DNA from 4 places in the Paenibacillus cucumis (ex Kampfer et al. 2016) genome. Region 4 is predicted to be linked to each of the others. Evidence: riboswitches for the same ligand, from Rfam matches in the RefSeq annotation. Region 4 holds a riboswitch; each other region holds the start of a gene.
What was found. Region 4 has a riboswitch for cyclic di-AMP ahead of H7T88_RS20460 (C40 family peptidase). Riboswitches for the same ligand answer to the same signal wherever they lie in the genome.

Region 1 (4,140 bases), on a different contig from region 4:
TTATGTATCAAGCAAGTGTAGTCAAAAATCTCACATTCCAGGGTCTGAACCCGTTCATTATTGCGGCAGCCATTTACTTTGTGATGACATTTATTCTGTCCAAGCTGCTCGGACGATTGGAAAGGAAGTTGGGTGCAAGTGATAGACGTTAGGCAATTACACAAATCATATGGTAAAAATGATGTCCTGAAAGGCATCGACGTAACGATCGGCAAAGGTGAGGTTGTTGTAGTTATTGGTCCTTCCGGTTCGGGTAAAAGTACATTTCTGCGTTGTCTGAACCTGTTGGAACAGCCATCATCGGGACAGATCGATTTCGAAGGTGTTTCGATAACCGATCCGAAGCATAACATTAATGCTACACGTGAGAAGATGGGCATGGTGTTCCAGCATTTTAATCTGTTCCCTCATAAAACGGTTCAGCAAAATATTACGATTGCTCCAATCAAGGTGAAGAAACAATCCACGGATGAGGCTAACAAAATTGCCGAGGATCTCCTGAAGACAGTCGGTTTGGCGGACAAAAAAGATGTATATCCTAACCAGCTGTCCGGTGGTCAAAAGCAACGGATTGCCATTGCAAGAGCACTCGCGATGCAGCCGCATGTGATGCTGTTTGACGAGCCAACATCGGCCCTTGATCCGGAGATGGTCGGAGAGGTATTGGAAGTCATGAAACGGCTTGCTGAAGGCGGAATGACGATGGTCATTGTAACGCATGAGATGGGTTTTGCGCGTGAGGTGGGAGACCGCATTCTGTTCATGGACGGCGGCGTCATCGTTGAGGAAGGTACCCCGGATGAAGTGTTTGGTGCGCCAAAACATCCGCGTACGCGAGACTTTCTTGCAAAAGTACTTTAATTCATGCCATTCCGTATATAGAATCAAATGAATAACGGCGTTATCGGATCGAAAGATCCGGTGACGCTTTTTTGTTGTTTGCAGAAAAGGTAGAGCTGAAAAAGTAACTTTTCTGTTACCTGTAAAATGAATTAAAACGCCAAATGGAAACATTTACTACAGCTTAAGGTTACAAATTTGTGATATATTCAAGACTGCCGAAACTTCCGAAGCGGAAGTGCGGGGGACGTAACAATGCAGACATAGTTAATGATTTGAGAAATATGCTGCTTGGGGTGAATTAGGAATACATAATGCTTCAGCATGTCACGTACAGCCTATAGGGTGGGTTCCTCCATCCGAATCCGACAACTAACTTCGCAGGCATCATGAGGGAGGAAGACCATGCATAACAAGAAACGTTTAGCCAAAACAGCCATCGCACTACTGACATCCATTCTATTCATTCAAGCCGTTCCGGCTCACGCGGATTCCGTTCATGTGGCCAAAGAAGGGGATACCTTCTTCACCTTATCCAAGCAATACGGCGTTGATATGAACACATTAATTAAAACGAATAAAGACATCTCACCTTATAACATCTATGGTGGTTTGAAAATTACAATCCCAGGTAACGAAAACAAAGTAGAAGCGGCACCAGTTCAAGCGAAGTCGCAGGAAAAAACGGTGACTGCTGCAAGCCTGGACGTGAATACAGATAATAAAGTGGTACAGGCTTGGGGGAAAACATTCGACTATAGCAAAACGCTTAGTGTTAAAGCAACAGCGTATTCCGCAGATGCTTCCGAGAATGGTGGATGGGGCCCCGTTGATTATTTTGGCAACCCGCTCGAACTCGGCACAATCGCAGTGGATCCCAAGGTTATCCCTTTTGGAACCAAGGTATTAGTGACAGGGCATACACACCCTGGATTGCCGAAACAGGCTTTCGTAGCAACGGCTTTGGATGCAGGTAGCGCGATCAAGGGAAATCGTATTGACATCTTTATCCCTGGAAGCAAACAGTTCGTTAGTTCGTTTGGTTTTCAGGATATTGAGTTGTACATTTTAAAATAAGGCTTAAACCCTCTCATTTATGGATGTGAGGTCATAAGTTGAATTGAGCATTAATAAACAGGGTGTTCTTTCTTGCGTAATCATGATAGGCATAATTCATGACGACGTAGAGGGACACCCTGTTCTTTCAATTATTGTTTCTCTTTTGGCAGTTTAAGCATCTCGTCCAATGTAACTAATTCATATCCTCGGTTTCGCAATTCCTCAATAACCTCAGGCAAAGCCTCTACTGTACCTTTCAGGTTCGAACCTGTACCGCCGCCAGCATGTTGTAATACGATGGAACCAGGTTTCACCGCGGTGAGAATATTATGTTTTACCTTTTCCTTGTCTAGTCCCTTCCAATCGAGAGAATCCACATTCCAATTCACGATGCTGTAATGCTGTTTTGCAGCCCATCTCAACTGTTCTTCGTTAATGTCCCCATACGGAGGACGAATCATTTTGGGCGTATACCCCGTCAGGCGGTGAATGATATCGCCGGTATGTAGTATTTGTTTGCGAAAGGCAGTCATTGATAATTTGCTGAATTCAGGATGATTGTAGCTGTGATTGCCAACGATATGTCCTTCTTTCACCATCCGTTTCACCAAGTCCGGGTGTTTCTCCGCACGGCTGCCAACAACAAAAAAAGTAGCACGAACCTTATATTTTTTTAATACATCAAGTACCTGCGGTGTAAATCTTGGATCAGGTACATCATCAAAAGTCAGCGCAACTTGTTTGGTGGAAGGGCCATTGGTTTTGAACGTATCCGCGTATTTTTGACGAAGTTGACCTAGAGTCAACTGTTCTTCTTTAACATCTGACCCAGACGCCGGTGTATCACTGAGGGTTGAAGAAGGTTCCTCAGATGAAGCAGCAGACACAGGCGCAGGGGCTAAAGGAGCTGTATAAACCCCAGAGCATATAATAGTAACGAGTGCGAGCATGACGAGGCGTATTCGCATGTTAACGGCCTCCTTTTTCCAAAATTGCGTTCTCTATGGTATGCCCGTTGCCTGTTTCTTTTATGCGTGTGTGAGAAGTTTCATTGCATCATCAGGTCATGAAAGCCATAATTCCACCATATATAACATATAGAGAAGGATAGGTGGAGAGACGATGAGTACATATGATTTGAAATCCATTCGTTTAGAGGTTTTTGAGGCAGGACAGGACAAGGTATTTCTGGTTACGGGTGGTAAAGCTCATATCGGGGCTGTAGCTACATTCTATGTTGACCATGATCGGGTTAGTGGAACAACGGTACATATCCCGGGACACAAGGAACAAGAGTTATGTGAGCGGCTAGCCCGCAAGGCGGCCCTGCAACTGAAAGTTACGGTAACCGTTATTATGGGCATACATTTTGACAGCATTACACGAGTGCAGATCGACGAGATCGTAATGACTGCAGAGAGACTTGTGGATGAACATTTGAATAAGAAGTCAGAGTAATGTTTTGGTAATCGGTCACCTTATAGGATAAACGACACGTGCCTGGATAAGCATAACCTTCAGAGGTAATCCTCCTTATATTAGAGGTTGTCATCAAGTTTTAATTTTTTTTTGTAAAATTGAAACGAGTTGCAGATTGTAACGTATGTATCTTTATATACAATGCACAATCCACTGGGAGGAATAACCTAATGTCTATTTTTAAAAGATTACGTGACCTGACAATGTCTAACATCAATGCAATTATCGACAAAGCTGAAGATCCAATCAAGATGACGGATCAATATATCCGTGACATGCAAGAGGATCTGGAAGATGCTGAGAAAGCAGTAGCCGCACAAATCGCAATCGAGAAGAAGTTCAAGCAATTGTTCGAGGAACAGGAAGCACTTGTGAAGAAACGTGAAGAGCAGGCTCACACGGCAGCTCGTGCACAGAACATGGACCTTGCTCGTCGCGCTTTGGAAGAGAAGAAAGCAGCGGAAGAGAAAATGGTGGAATACAAAGCCAGCTACGATCAAAACAAAGCGTCCGCAGACAATCTTCGTGGCAAACTCGATGAGATGCGCAAACAATTGACACAGATGAAAAACAAGCGCGAAACGCTGGTTGCTCGTTATAACGCAGCCAAAGCACAAACCGAAATCAACAAAGCGCTGAACGGATTTAGCTCAGATACGGCGAGTGCGGGCTTGAAACGTATGGAAGAGAAAATGATGCAGATGGAAGCTCAGGCTGAAGCAAGCAACGAAATGTCTTCCAAAGGCAAATCACTTGACGAGG
Region 2 (4,140 bases), on a different contig from region 4:
GATCGGTTTGTCCGTACCGAGTTCATAGAAACGTGCCCAAATCGGTGATGCACTGGAATCAGCAATAATTCGGCTATCCCCATTCGCTCTCTCATACCGATATCCTGTAATTTTCACTTTATTAAACCAGGCTTCGGCACCTTTGATAGATGCAGTGATTCTTGAATTAGCCGGTCTCGTTTTCAGAAACTTCACAATGTTCACGCTTTCACCTGCCGTTAATGAAGGCACTTCATAGATTCTGGCTCCCGCAGGTCTAAGTGAACTGGAATCATGCTGTTGTCCCCAGGCCGTTAACTTCCCACCGGATACCACCTGGGTATTCAGGATAGCATCGACTCCTTTGGAAACTGCATTTTTACTGCGATTTGCAAGAGAACTGTCGATAAAGGAGAAGTTCCCCTTACGTCCTGCGACTTCATCAAGCATGTACATCACATTAATCATCGCATCATCATTATAGGTAATATGTTTATGATAGCCGGAACTTTGATAGACTTGAGGCCAACCGCCATTGGAATACTGCATATTAAGCAAAAAGTTGATGCCCTTGACCGCTGCAGCAGAGTATCGCGGATCATTTGTTTTTTTGAATTCACTTGCTAGCCTTCTGATTTCTGAGTATGTAGCTTTGTTATCGATCGTTGATTTGGCCCATTCACCTGACGTCTGACTGTAATCTTTTCTCCAGCCTCCATCAGGGCGCTGATTCTTTAAGATATCGGACATACTCGCCGTTGTACCGGAAGCATCAGCTGCCGATACGGTCGGTACAGGAAGGATAGCCATTCCCGCTACGGAGAATACCATAGAACACGCCAGTACAAATGTTACTAATTTTTTTGCTTTCACTCGACAACACTCTCCCCCATTCACAAATTTGATTACCTTTATCACATATATTCCAATGAAAACAATTTAAATACAAATTATGTATTTAATATGGTTATAATATGCAATAAATATATTTTTGTCAATATATGCAACAAACCAAAAAAATTTGTTAAACAGAATGGTTTCCTTTTTAGCTCATAACAATCTTGTTTATTATCCAAGTTCTCTCATATGAAACACAAATGACTTTTTTGTAATCTTTAACTCCCTAATTTCAACAAAATGATAACTAAAATCGATAATTCCGCTAACATTGAGGCTAAATGAACACCTTTAAACAGGTTTGACAATTACGCATTTATGCAATATAGTTTCAAATAGTTACAAAAACTTAATTATTCATTTGCCGAGTTTCAGGATTGAAAACGGGGGAACCATTTTGGGTGAATTATTCTTATACATAGGAAATATAGGGAACCTTCTACCGAACCCTTAGCTAACTCCGTAGGCATCGAAGGGAGAACATTGATTTTGAAAAAACTGATTATTTCCATTTTTGGGGCTGCTGTACTATTTACATCCGGGGCAACAAGCACAGAGGCAAGCACAATTAATACGATGGTTAACAATATGACAGGCATCCCGTACAAATGGGGCGGCACAACCATGGCTGGCTTCGATTGTTCCGGGTTTATGAGATATCTTTTCAACAAATATAGCATTGAGCTCCCTCGCACGTCGCAACAACAAGCGAAAGCCGGAACACCTGTCTCCAAAGCAAGCATTCGTACAGGAGATCTGGTCTTCTTCAACACAACAGGTAGAGGCATCTCACATACAGGAGTATACATCGGTGGAGGTCAATTCGCACATGCCTCCAGCAGCAAAGGTGTCAGCATCACCAAGTTGTCCAATCCGTATTTCAGTGATCGTTATGTAACCGCAAGACGGGTGACAGGTCAATTTATGTATAACAAAATGTTGGGTAAACTTTAATTGAATTTAAAGAACGGGGAGTAGCCTTTGGCTACCTCCTTACAGTAAAGAAAGTAAAGATGAGCTATAAAAAAACAAGGTCATACGCCTCTATTAAAGAGGTGTATGACCTTGTTAATTTTTGTTTTACTTCATTCACTAATGGAGCGCCTTCTGCACCCTCATTGCTCCCTGTGACAGAGCATGTCCGCCGCCCACTGCACCAGCAACAGCTACCGTCTCCATGATCTCCTGATCGGTCGCTCCCTTGGACCGGGCTTCCTCCACATGATAGAACGTGCACACTTCGTTATTAGCAAACAAACCGATACCTAGCGCAATTAACTGCTTGGTTTTGGCGTCAAGCACACCCGGCTGGAAGCACTCTCCCGTAAACTCATGATATGATTTCACCACATCCGGGAGAACGTCGCTTAATGCGCCAATCTGATCCTTATACGCATGAACTTTATCATTCATCAATGTCATGACTTGCAACACACCCTTTCGGCTGTAAATACAGCGAATTGTTCCACTGTACCTATCTTCTCTCGCGTGCGTCGCAAATATGCCTGATCCTGATGGTAATTCCAAACATTTGGTGTAGCAGACATTCTCTTTGAAGGAGCTTTCCGGTAACGTGAATCCGTTAAGCTAAGCACTCATGTCATTTATTCACTTAAAACACTTTGACGAGGCTCACTGAACAGCTGATAACGGTAAGACCGATCCAGCTTCACAACACGGCGATTTTGCCTGCGAATAAGTACTTGCTCATCATCCCAGGCTACCACGATGCCCGTTACATCATTAGACTCCAGTTCATCCCGCACTACTCTTACCTTCTCCCCTGACAAACGCAGGGCATCCAATTCTGTATCACTAATCATGTCATAACTCCTATACTCAAATTTCTTTACAAAAAGAGACCTAAATGAAAAGTCATTTAGGTCTCACGTGACTGTATTGGACTGTCATGTCATTCGAAAAAAATGTCCCGACTGAGAGTTACCGCTGCGCGTGCTCTTTGCTGTCGTTCTTCTCGAACCAAAAATCAAGCACTTTGGCGGACATCACACGTTCTTCAAGGTACTCTACTTGGTGCGGTGTAAATTGTTCTTTCCAAGAGAAGGACAACTCTTCACACAAGCCTACAATCGTCAGTAATTCTGACCAGGCAACATAGCGTTTGTACCAGAAAAATTGAGGATGTTCAATCATATAGGGATAAAGGTCATCGAATTCCGTATGTTTACAATCCAGGGCACGTTCAAAATGAACTTTCGATTCCGCCAGCTTATCAATAAAGAATTGTTCTGTTGCCGGTTGGTTCCCCATGGTGTTGCCTCCTCTCCCTAACATAACCCCATTATAAAGGAAATCTAAGGCCATGCAAAGTCATACTTCAAAAATTAGGCCCAATTTCCTTCAAAAAGTCACATTTCATTATCGTCGAATTGCACGGTGCCATTATTCAGTGAACGAATGCGTACAAGAGCTTCTACTGGAATCCCTTGTTCACGGATGGTGCGAGCACCAGCCTGGAAGCTCTTCTCCACCACAACACCAAATCCCACAAGTTCTGCGCCGGAACGCTCAATAATTTTAATTACGCCGCGGGCTGCATCTCCGTTTGCAATAATGTCATCAATGAACAAAATGCGGTCATTTTCATGAATGTATTCGCGAGACACCATAATATCCGTTACGATTCCTTTCGTAAAGGATGGTACACGTTCGCAGTAGGCATCAGGATCGGCCAGAAGCGTTTTTTTGCGGCGGGCAAATACCAAAGGTACTCCCAGTTCATGTGCTGCGGCAAAAGCAACCGGAATCCCTGATGATTCCACCGTAATCACCCGAGTAACTCCACTCTCGCGAAAACGAGCAGCAAACTCCCGTCCCATCTCCATCGTTAATGCAGGATCAATCTGATGGTTCAGAAGACCATCCAGTTTCAATACCTGATCCGAGATGACGACACCCTCTTGTAAAATTCGTTGTTTTAATACGTCCATGATTTGACCTCCCAAGCCTATCCTATGAGGTATAAAGTATCATATATCCAGCTACAAGTTCAAGCGAAATCAACCCTAAGTCCACAGAACCTGATAATTCAGAGTCGTTAGCCGATCCTGCAGTCATGACTTTCATTGGTCAAGCATAACTTGTACTATGGTACCCGCATGTCCAACAATCCCGGGACCTGAAAGGGGAAACACATGAAACAGGTATTCCGGGTGCTACAGATTGCATTCACATACATCGGAACTGTTGTCGGGGCCGGCTTTGCCACAGGACAGGAAATATTGCAGTTTTTTACCCAATATG
Region 3 (4,140 bases), on a different contig from region 4:
CGGACTGGCCCAAGGGAGAAAAGCTGGTGACGTTGTGCGCCGCCTTACTTCATGATCTCGGACATGGACCATTCTCTCATTCAATTGAAGAGGCTTTTGACATGAATCATGAGGATTGGACATGCCGCATTATCAAGGGTGATACCGAAGTAGGGGCGATTCTAAGACGGTATGCTCCTGATTTTGATGAAAAGGTGGCTTCCGTTATCCAGAAGACGTATGATAAACCGATTGTCGTGAACCTGGTAACCAGTCCGCTTGATGCAGACCGAATGGATTACTTGCTCAGGGACGCCTACTTTACAGGAGTAAATTATGGCACGATCGACTTGGATCGTATTCTGCGCATGCTGCGTCCATTTCATGGACGAATTGTAGTTAAAGAGTCTGGTATGCATGCTGTGGAAGACTATCTGATGTCACGATACCAGATGTATTGGCAGATTTACTTCCATCCTGTGACGCGTAGCTCCGAGATTATATTGCGACAAATCTTTAAGCGGGCAAAAGAACTTGTGAAGCAAGGCTTTCCATTCCGTTTCATGGTAGAGCCTCTGCCCAAACTGTTTGAAGGAGAAATTTCAGTTCATGAATATCTGCAGCTTGATGAATCGTTAATTCAAACAGCCTTTATGCAGTGGCGTAAGGAGGACGATTCTGTTCTAAGTGAGTTGTGCGAACGTTTTATGGATCGCAGGTTATATAAGTATGTGGAACTTGAACAGATCGACTTGGACATCATTGAAGAGATTCGGGAAGCATTTGTACAAGCAGGATTGAATCCCGAGTACGATCTTGAAATTGATTTTCCGACGGATAATCCGTATGATGTGTTTCGTCCAGATCAATCCACAGATAAGCAAATTCTTCTGCTCGATCGGCAGGACAAGTTGCATGAGCTGTCAGAAGTTTCTGATATTGTTCGTTCCATCAGTGGACTTCATCTGGGCAAACATCATCTGTACTATCCGCAAAACAAGGTGGATGCCATCCTTCATGAATTACCGTCCCATATACGCCCCTATTTTCTATAAGCTTGAGTCGATGCAGCAGGGTGAAACATTTTGATATCAAAAGACTTTCTAAGAGAGCTATTTTACATGATACAGTAATCTGCTTTAATGGGGAGGATGTGTAGATCGACATAATTTTGTAATTCGAGTGAGTAATTATACAGTTTCTAACGCCTTTTCTTGCAAGATGTTGATTTGACTTTTTATTTTCCTTCTATATATAGTAGCTTGAGTGCTAAAACTGAAAATACTGAAATTGATGCTTGTCCCAATCATTTAATGATGCAAAAAAATAAATTTGAAATTCAAACGCAAGAATTCCTGTACAAGAATAAGGGAGTTCCCATGAAAAAATCATCGGCATTTGACTTTCGACATGAAGGGAGAACGAGAAAGCATGTTATTCGACACACATACTCATCTGGATGCACCACAATTCGACGAAGACCGAGAGGACATGATTAAACGGGCCGTTCAGGCCGGAGTTACTCGCATGATTAATATCGGCTTTAACCGGGAGACGATTCCAACAACGATCAAACTGGCCGAAACGTATGATTTTATCCACGCAGCTGTAGGCTGGCACCCGGTGGATGCCATTACGATGCAAGAGGGAGATCTCGAATGGATTGCATCATTGTGCAAACATGAGAAAGTGGTAGCAATTGGAGAAATCGGTCTAGACTATCATTGGGACACTTCCCCTAAGGAGGTACAGCACCGCGTATTACGACAACAAATTGCATTGGCACGTGAATTGAGTATGCCTATCGTCATCCATAATCGGGATGCTCATGAGGACATTGTGCGTATTTTACGTGAGGAGAAGGCTGGTGAGGTTGGAGGTGTGATGCATTCTTTCTCCGGTAGCTGGGAAACGGCGAAAATGTGTCTGGATTTAGGGTTCCATCTGTCCTTCGGAGGACCGGTCACTTTCAAAAATGCCAAGCAACCGAAAGAGGTGCTCGCCAAGGTTCCGATGGATCGATTTTTCTTAGAAACGGACTCCCCGTATCTCACACCGCATCCTTATCGTGGAAAACGAAATGAGACAGCGCATGTACGTCTGGTTGCTGAAGCAGCTGCGGAAATTAAAGGCATTTCGGTAGAGGAAATTGCTGCAATTACCACCAAAAATGCCATGGAACGATTTGGGATTCGATAAGAAAACGAGTAAATCGGGTGAAAAAGGGAGATACAGAGAGGTAATTTGCTCTTTGTCTCGAATAATTGCAGAATATTACAATATTTTAACCAAATATTTAGAAAAACGTACTTGATCCGTGCTTTACAACATGCATCAAAACAGGATATCATCTTTTCAGTGAATTGTTGCGCGGAAAATTGGACAGATGTTCGGGGGATGAACAAAGGGACACTTTCCGATGAGACAACATTACTTTCATGAATCAATCTCGCTGAGTCTCCGTTAACGGAGAGCGGGGGAACCAATAGGGCTTAAACATCGGTGATTCTAGCCGGTGCGCATCGTTCGCTGACCCAAAAGCAGCGGAATGTTCTGCGAAGCCGTATTTGATTTCTTCTTTGGGTCTCGGGGTGAATTCAAGGGCGTCCGCCATGAGCGGGTGACCTAAGATAGGGCGGCTCTCTTTCGCCCGAACCCGACAGCTAACCTCGCAAGCGGAAAAAGAGAGGCAACCTCGTGCATGAATTTCCGATATTCAAAATCATTCGGAAGCCACGAAAGGGTCTCTTACACTCTTTCTTTGGCTTTTTTTGTTTTGAATAAAAGAAATATTGTCATCATACGGTATGTATTCAGGAGGATGACATCATGTTGCGAAGAGGGGTTCATGGTGCAGAACCGGTCATTATCTCTGATCTGTGTTCTGTAGAAAAATTGTTATAGTCGCGTCAAAGACATCATGCATTACTTTAGACGGCGAGGCTATGAAGGAGGACGGAGAAGTGGGCATATTCCAACCAGAAGAGACCCATGAGTCACGATCATCCAGTAAGTCTTTCGCGTTGCGGTGGAAGCATGAGAACTTGCGTCAAATGGCATTGATCGCGATATTCTCAATTGCGCTTGCAATCATGATCTTGTTAGTCGTTTACGGTCAGGCCGGGAAGCAGGTTTCACTGGTTATTGACGGCAAAGCTCAAGTGGTAGAGACTCGTACAGGAATGCTTCAGGAAATGCTGGAGGAGCAGTCAATCACAGTCAGCCCTCACGACAAGGTATCCATGCCCATGAATGGGGCGATTACCGACGGAGACCGAATCGTTATTGAGCGGGCCGTTCCAGTTAAAATCACGGCAGACGGAGACACCAAGACTCTTTATACAACCGATTCATCGGTACAGGGTGTAATTCAGCAATCAGGTATTCAAGTTGAAGATCATGATAAAGTGTATCCAGCGCTCGGAACCGCAATTAAAGCGGATATGAAGATTCGTGTAGTGCGTGTAACAAAGCATACAGTGGATGTGAAACAACCGATTGCTTACAAGGTTGTGAAAACGGCAGACCCAAGTTTGTTCCAAGGGGATAACCGTGTTGTAGTGAAAGGCAAGGAAGGCACAATTGTGCAACATATCGAAAAGGTATTTCAAGATGGAGAACTTGTCTCCAAAAAAGTGGTAGGTAAAACGGTCGCCACCAATCGTGTAGATAAAGTGATTGCGGTAGGTACAAAGGCTAAACCGGTTGTGAAGGAACCTGAGGTTCAATTGGTATCGGCCAAAACTTCGACGACCAAAAAAGCTGTAACAACGAACTCGAAGAAAACATCTGCCTCGGGCAGCAAGGTGATTACGGTCTCCGGGAATTCTTTTAAATACTCTAAAGTTTTGAAAAATGTATCGATGACAGCCTACTCTTCTGAAGAGCCGGGTATTGGTACAAAAACAGCTTCCGGTACTCGTGTAACGGAGGGGCGCACCATTGCAGTTGATCCCAAGGTCATTCCAATCGGCTGGTGGGTATACATTGAGGGCCTCGGCTTCCGTCGTGCGGAAGATACAGGCGGCGCTATTAAAGGCAACAAAATTGACGTTTATTACGACAGTGTGAAGCACGCCCTGAATTTCGGACGTAAAAAAGGCAAAACGGTCTATGTGATTGGTCCAGTTAAGCCGGAAGCGAACTAAAATCGTTTTACTT
Region 4 (4,140 bases):
GAAATTGGACATCAATACTTCTACGGCATGGTTGCGAGCAATGAGTTTGAGGAGGCCTGGCTGGATGAAGGGTTCACCTCCTATGCAGAAGATAAACTGATGGAACAGGAATACGGATTGATTCCGAATCTACCGGTACAATCAGGTCTGATCACATCTCCGGCTCCTCTAACACAGCCCTCGTGGAAGTTTGACTCACAGAATCAATATGCTTCCAACGTGTACACAAGGGGCAAACTGGTGCTACTCGGCATTGAACAGCAAGTCGGAGCGAAGACCATGGAACGAATCCTTTCGACGTATGTAAAAAAATATCGTTTTAAACATCCCGCAACGGGTGATTTTCAAAAGGTGGTTGAGCAAGTCACCCGCACCTCCTGGGCGGATTACTTTGACCAATATGTCTACCGGAACGGCATGGCCGATTTTGCTGTAGAGAAGATCAACGTTTCTTCTATAGAGAAGGACGGCAAAAAAATGTACGAGTCCTCTGTCACCATTATCAAAAAAGGCAGTGACTTTCCCAAGGTTCCTGTTCGAATTGCGTTTGAGGACGGCCATACCGTAACCAAACACTGGGATGGCCGCGAGGAGCGCGTCACCTATAAACTGACATATACATCTCCTGTCACCTGGGCCATGACTGACCCTTTGTATGACATCGTGCTCGAAAATCGCCATATGAACAATTTCCTGAGAACCGGACTGGACGAGCAAGTCAAATCCCGCTGGAACATGAGTGCTACGAAACTAATTGAAGCCATATTCGGAGGTCTGTCATGGTGAGGTGGAGACAGTGAAAGCAAAAATTCGTGAAGGCTGGTTTCTTGTCCGTCAGCATATGTTTATTGCCGCACTCTTGTTTATCTATCAATTAACTTGGGGTTATTTCATCTACCGGTTGGTTCAATCGGCTGTCGTTCCTCTATTACTACGTTATCCAACGGATGATGTCGGCGAGCTAAGCACACTTTTATTCAAAATGGAAAGCCAGCTCAGCCTGTCCGGTCCGGAGGTCCAGCGTTATCTGTGGATTTTGGGCGGCATGTTATTGCTTCGCCTGCTGATCAGTCCACTTATTCAGGCCGGGTTACTCTACTCCCTGCAACATTATCAATCTACTGAAGAACGCATTCCTTTTATTCGGGGCATCAAAACGTTATGGAAACCCATGATATTGCTACACACGATACGTACCTTTCTCATGTTCTTGCCTGCATACTGGCTTCTGCCCAAATTGTTTTCTACAATAATGGACAGTTTTCATTCTCTTCATTTATTACTTCCCGGCATTCCATATGTAGCAGGCTGGATTATTTATGGCTGGATTGTACATCATGCAGTGCTCTACATGCAGTTTGGTATTTCTGACCCGGATGCAGAAGGGCGAATCCACGGGACGCTCAAGGGACTGTGGATTGCTGTGCGCCGCATCTTTGCTGTCATCGGCATTGCGCTGGTGCTGGGAGTTGTGCATTTAGTGGTCTTTGGTGCATTCACTTCCGCTTCCTGGTTCTTGACAGGACTATCCGGATTAATCCTGCAACAATCCTATCCGCTTGCCCGAAGCCTACTCAGTATGTGGAAAGTATGTAGTCATTTCCGTTTATGGCAGTCCACATCTACCAGACATGAAAATCATATACGTTGAACTAAAATGTTACACGCCATCTGAGATCGCTTTCAAAAATAAAGAAATGTTACCATCTCATGTTAAACATTTCATTGGTTATTACGTATAAATACGCAAACCTCGACCTTTCCCCGTCAAAGGTCGAGGTTTTTTTTGTTAATTTTACTGCTAAACGTTGCCAAAGTACTAAGCCTCTGGTACAATAAGCGCAGTGAGTTTTTAGTAACAACTTTGTAATCTTTAAATCCTTATTTGTAACAACTTTAAATTAAATCCTTAAAATTAAATTTTCTTTTCATTTTTCAGGTGCATAACTAGCATAGCCAAATTCCTGGCACCTGGGAAGCGGGGGAACCAGTTATGGGTGAATTGATCTTGAAACAGAGGGATCATAGGGGACCTTCAACCGAATCCTTAAGCTAACCTCGCAGGCGTTGGAAGGGGTATATCACTTGTTTAAGAAGAAACTGACCGCAGCAGTACTTAGCCTCACATTTGCATTATCACTTGGAGCAGGCAGCGCATTTGCAGATTCTAAGATGGATAAAGTAATTGATTCAGCAATGGGAACTACATACAAAAGCGGAGGAACAACGCTTGACGGTTTTGACTGCTCCGGATTCACACGGTATGTATTCGACAAATTAGGTATTGATTTGGCTCGTCAATCTAGCTCCCAATACGACATGGGTGATTCCGTATCTCGCATGGAGATGAGACCTGGAGATCTGGTGTTCTTCAACACAACAGGTAAAGGTATATCACACGTAGGCATTTTTGTAGGAAGTGGCAAGTTTGCACATTCTTCTTCTTCCAAAGGTGTAACGATCAGCTCTTTGAGTGAGAACTACTGGGCTAACCGCTACGTTGGCGCTAAACGGATCATGAGCACGGACGATTATGAGTCACTGGCCCTTGACTAGGTACAAGCTGTAATCAACATGATGTTGGAACCATGTAACTCTACTGTAACGAAATACGAAGTATAAACAGAACCGCCCGGTACATTCTCCGCAGGAATGTATCCGGCGGTTTTTTTATGCTTTCTGACTCTGTGTAGTTCCCGATGTTGCAAGTCATGGTGTGTATGTGAACTAACACGTTCGCCTACTTTCGTTTGTCCGTGCCCTTATCATGTTTTTACCCAGCCTGTTATAATATAAACGGAATGATCACGACTTTTGTTTCAATTTTTATCTGATCATATGAAGACTTGCCTAATACACAGCTCTTTTGTAGAGTGAACAATGACACGGATATTGGAGAAAGGAGCATGCACTGTTATATGAAGAATGAAGCCTCTTTGATACTTCATGTTGTACCGATGCAAGAAGAACATGCTGAACTTATATGTGGCTGGAAATACGCCCCACCTTACAATATCTATAGCTGGCTTCCTTGGGAACAGATGAAAGCACTCGAAGTCGAGTTCGGTGATGCACAGCTCAGACAACAACAATATGCGATTATCCTGGATCAACATGACCAGGTTTATGGGTTTGCACAATATTTTCCGCTCCAGCATGTCACACGAATCGGTCTCGGTATGCGCCCCGATCTGTGTGGTCAAGGTCTTGGTAAAGCTTTCGTTACTGCGATCGTACAAGAGGCCATCCGCCGCAATCCATCCAATGAGATTGATCTTGAAGTGCTCACTTGGAATAACCGTGCCATTCAAGTATATCTAAAGAGCGGATTTGTCATCCAGGATACATATGAACGCCAAACTCCTAGTGGTTTAAAGCCTTTCCATTGCATGGTTTATGAAGGCCCAAGAGAGTAAACTCACGATTAAATGGTTTCAATTTGTCTCTCTTTTGTGATTAGTTCAAAAAATTACCACAAAATGCTATGATGTAACGACGGCTTCCGTTATAATGATAGGGATTAGTTTGAGTTAGATGATCTTTCATTCTGGAGGGGACATAAGGGATGCACAAATGGATCATGAGCGGGGTATTTTTTGCAGCATGTGCTTTAGCTATTGTTTTAATGTTTACGCTTCCAGGTAAAGAGGAAGTGGAGCAGGAAGCCAAACCAAGCATGCCTGAAGTGGCTATGGATGCTGGACAGGCTGAGACGTTAGTGAAAGCCAACTGCATTTCCTGTCACGGCGATCAGCTTCAAGGTGGCGTAGGCCCAGCTCTTGCAAACATCGGTAGTAAGGATGATGTGGAGAAAATCTATTCCACCATTGTCAAAGGTAAAGGTGGCATGCCTTCTTTCAAAGGCAGACTGCAGGACGAGGAAATTGCCCACATCGCGATGTGGCTGGCAGAGAAGAAATAAGCATTCTTGCGCGCAAGGCATCAAAGAGGCTCTCATCCTCCCGTTAGGGAGGCAAGAGCCTCTTTTGGTATGCATGACAAACATCATCCTGCAGACGACGTTGGTGCAGATTATTATGTTCTCATTTTCTCAAAAGCTTCGTTGTACTGCTCTGCTTCTTTAATGTCTACCGATGTAATGCCACCTGCATCCCAAGACGTAAGACGCAGTGTAACCGT

Region 1: linked by a shared signal. The riboswitch ahead of H7T88_RS16815 (3D domain-containing protein) and the one ahead of H7T88_RS20460 (C40 family peptidase) in region 4 are both predicted to bind cyclic di-AMP.
Region 2: linked by a shared signal. The riboswitch ahead of H7T88_RS01460 (C40 family peptidase) and the one ahead of H7T88_RS20460 (C40 family peptidase) in region 4 are both predicted to bind cyclic di-AMP.
Region 3: linked by a shared signal. The riboswitch ahead of H7T88_RS13100 (resuscitation-promoting factor) and the one ahead of H7T88_RS20460 (C40 family peptidase) in region 4 are both predicted to bind cyclic di-AMP.

What each region holds. Positions count from the first base shown of each region.
Region 1 covers NZ_JACLIC010000025.1:122,250-126,389, forward strand. The annotation lists gene H7T88_RS16805 (ABC transporter substrate-binding protein/permease) at 1-152, shown strand, start outside; gene H7T88_RS16810 (amino acid ABC transporter ATP-binding protein) at 139-861, shown strand; cyclic di-AMP (ydaO/yuaA leader) riboswitch at 1,047-1,243, shown strand; gene H7T88_RS16815 (3D domain-containing protein) at 1,246-1,917, shown strand; gene H7T88_RS16820 (polysaccharide deacetylase family protein) at 2,049-2,867, opposite strand; gene lpdD (prenylated flavin chaperone LpdD) at 3,022-3,357, shown strand; gene H7T88_RS16830 (PspA/IM30 family protein) at 3,549-4,140, shown strand, end outside.
Region 2 covers NZ_JACLIC010000002.1:332,319-336,458, reverse strand. The annotation lists gene pelA (pectate lyase) at 1-852, opposite strand, end outside; cyclic di-AMP (ydaO/yuaA leader) riboswitch at 1,229-1,360, shown strand; gene H7T88_RS01460 (C40 family peptidase) at 1,366-1,830, shown strand; gene H7T88_RS01455 (carboxymuconolactone decarboxylase family protein) at 1,969-2,298, opposite strand; gene H7T88_RS01450 (hypothetical protein) at 2,481-2,699, opposite strand; gene H7T88_RS01445 (hypothetical protein) at 2,818-3,147, opposite strand; gene H7T88_RS01440 (xanthine phosphoribosyltransferase) at 3,246-3,827, opposite strand; gene H7T88_RS01435 (YkvI family membrane protein) at 4,032-4,140, shown strand, end outside.
Region 3 covers NZ_JACLIC010000022.1:11,260-15,399, forward strand. The annotation lists gene H7T88_RS13090 (HD domain-containing protein) at 1-1,034, shown strand, start outside; gene H7T88_RS13095 (TatD family hydrolase) at 1,411-2,178, shown strand; cyclic di-AMP (ydaO/yuaA leader) riboswitch at 2,420-2,673, shown strand; gene H7T88_RS13100 (resuscitation-promoting factor) at 2,943-4,127, shown strand.
Region 4 covers NZ_JACLIC010000035.1:17,333-21,472, reverse strand. The annotation lists gene H7T88_RS20470 (M1 family metallopeptidase) at 1-786, shown strand, start outside; gene H7T88_RS20465 (hypothetical protein) at 797-1,651, shown strand; cyclic di-AMP (ydaO/yuaA leader) riboswitch at 1,945-2,082, shown strand; gene H7T88_RS20460 (C40 family peptidase) at 2,086-2,556, shown strand; gene H7T88_RS20455 (GNAT family N-acetyltransferase) at 2,919-3,416, shown strand; gene H7T88_RS20450 (c-type cytochrome) at 3,566-3,922, shown strand; gene H7T88_RS20445 (4a-hydroxytetrahydrobiopterin dehydratase) at 4,036-4,140, opposite strand, start outside.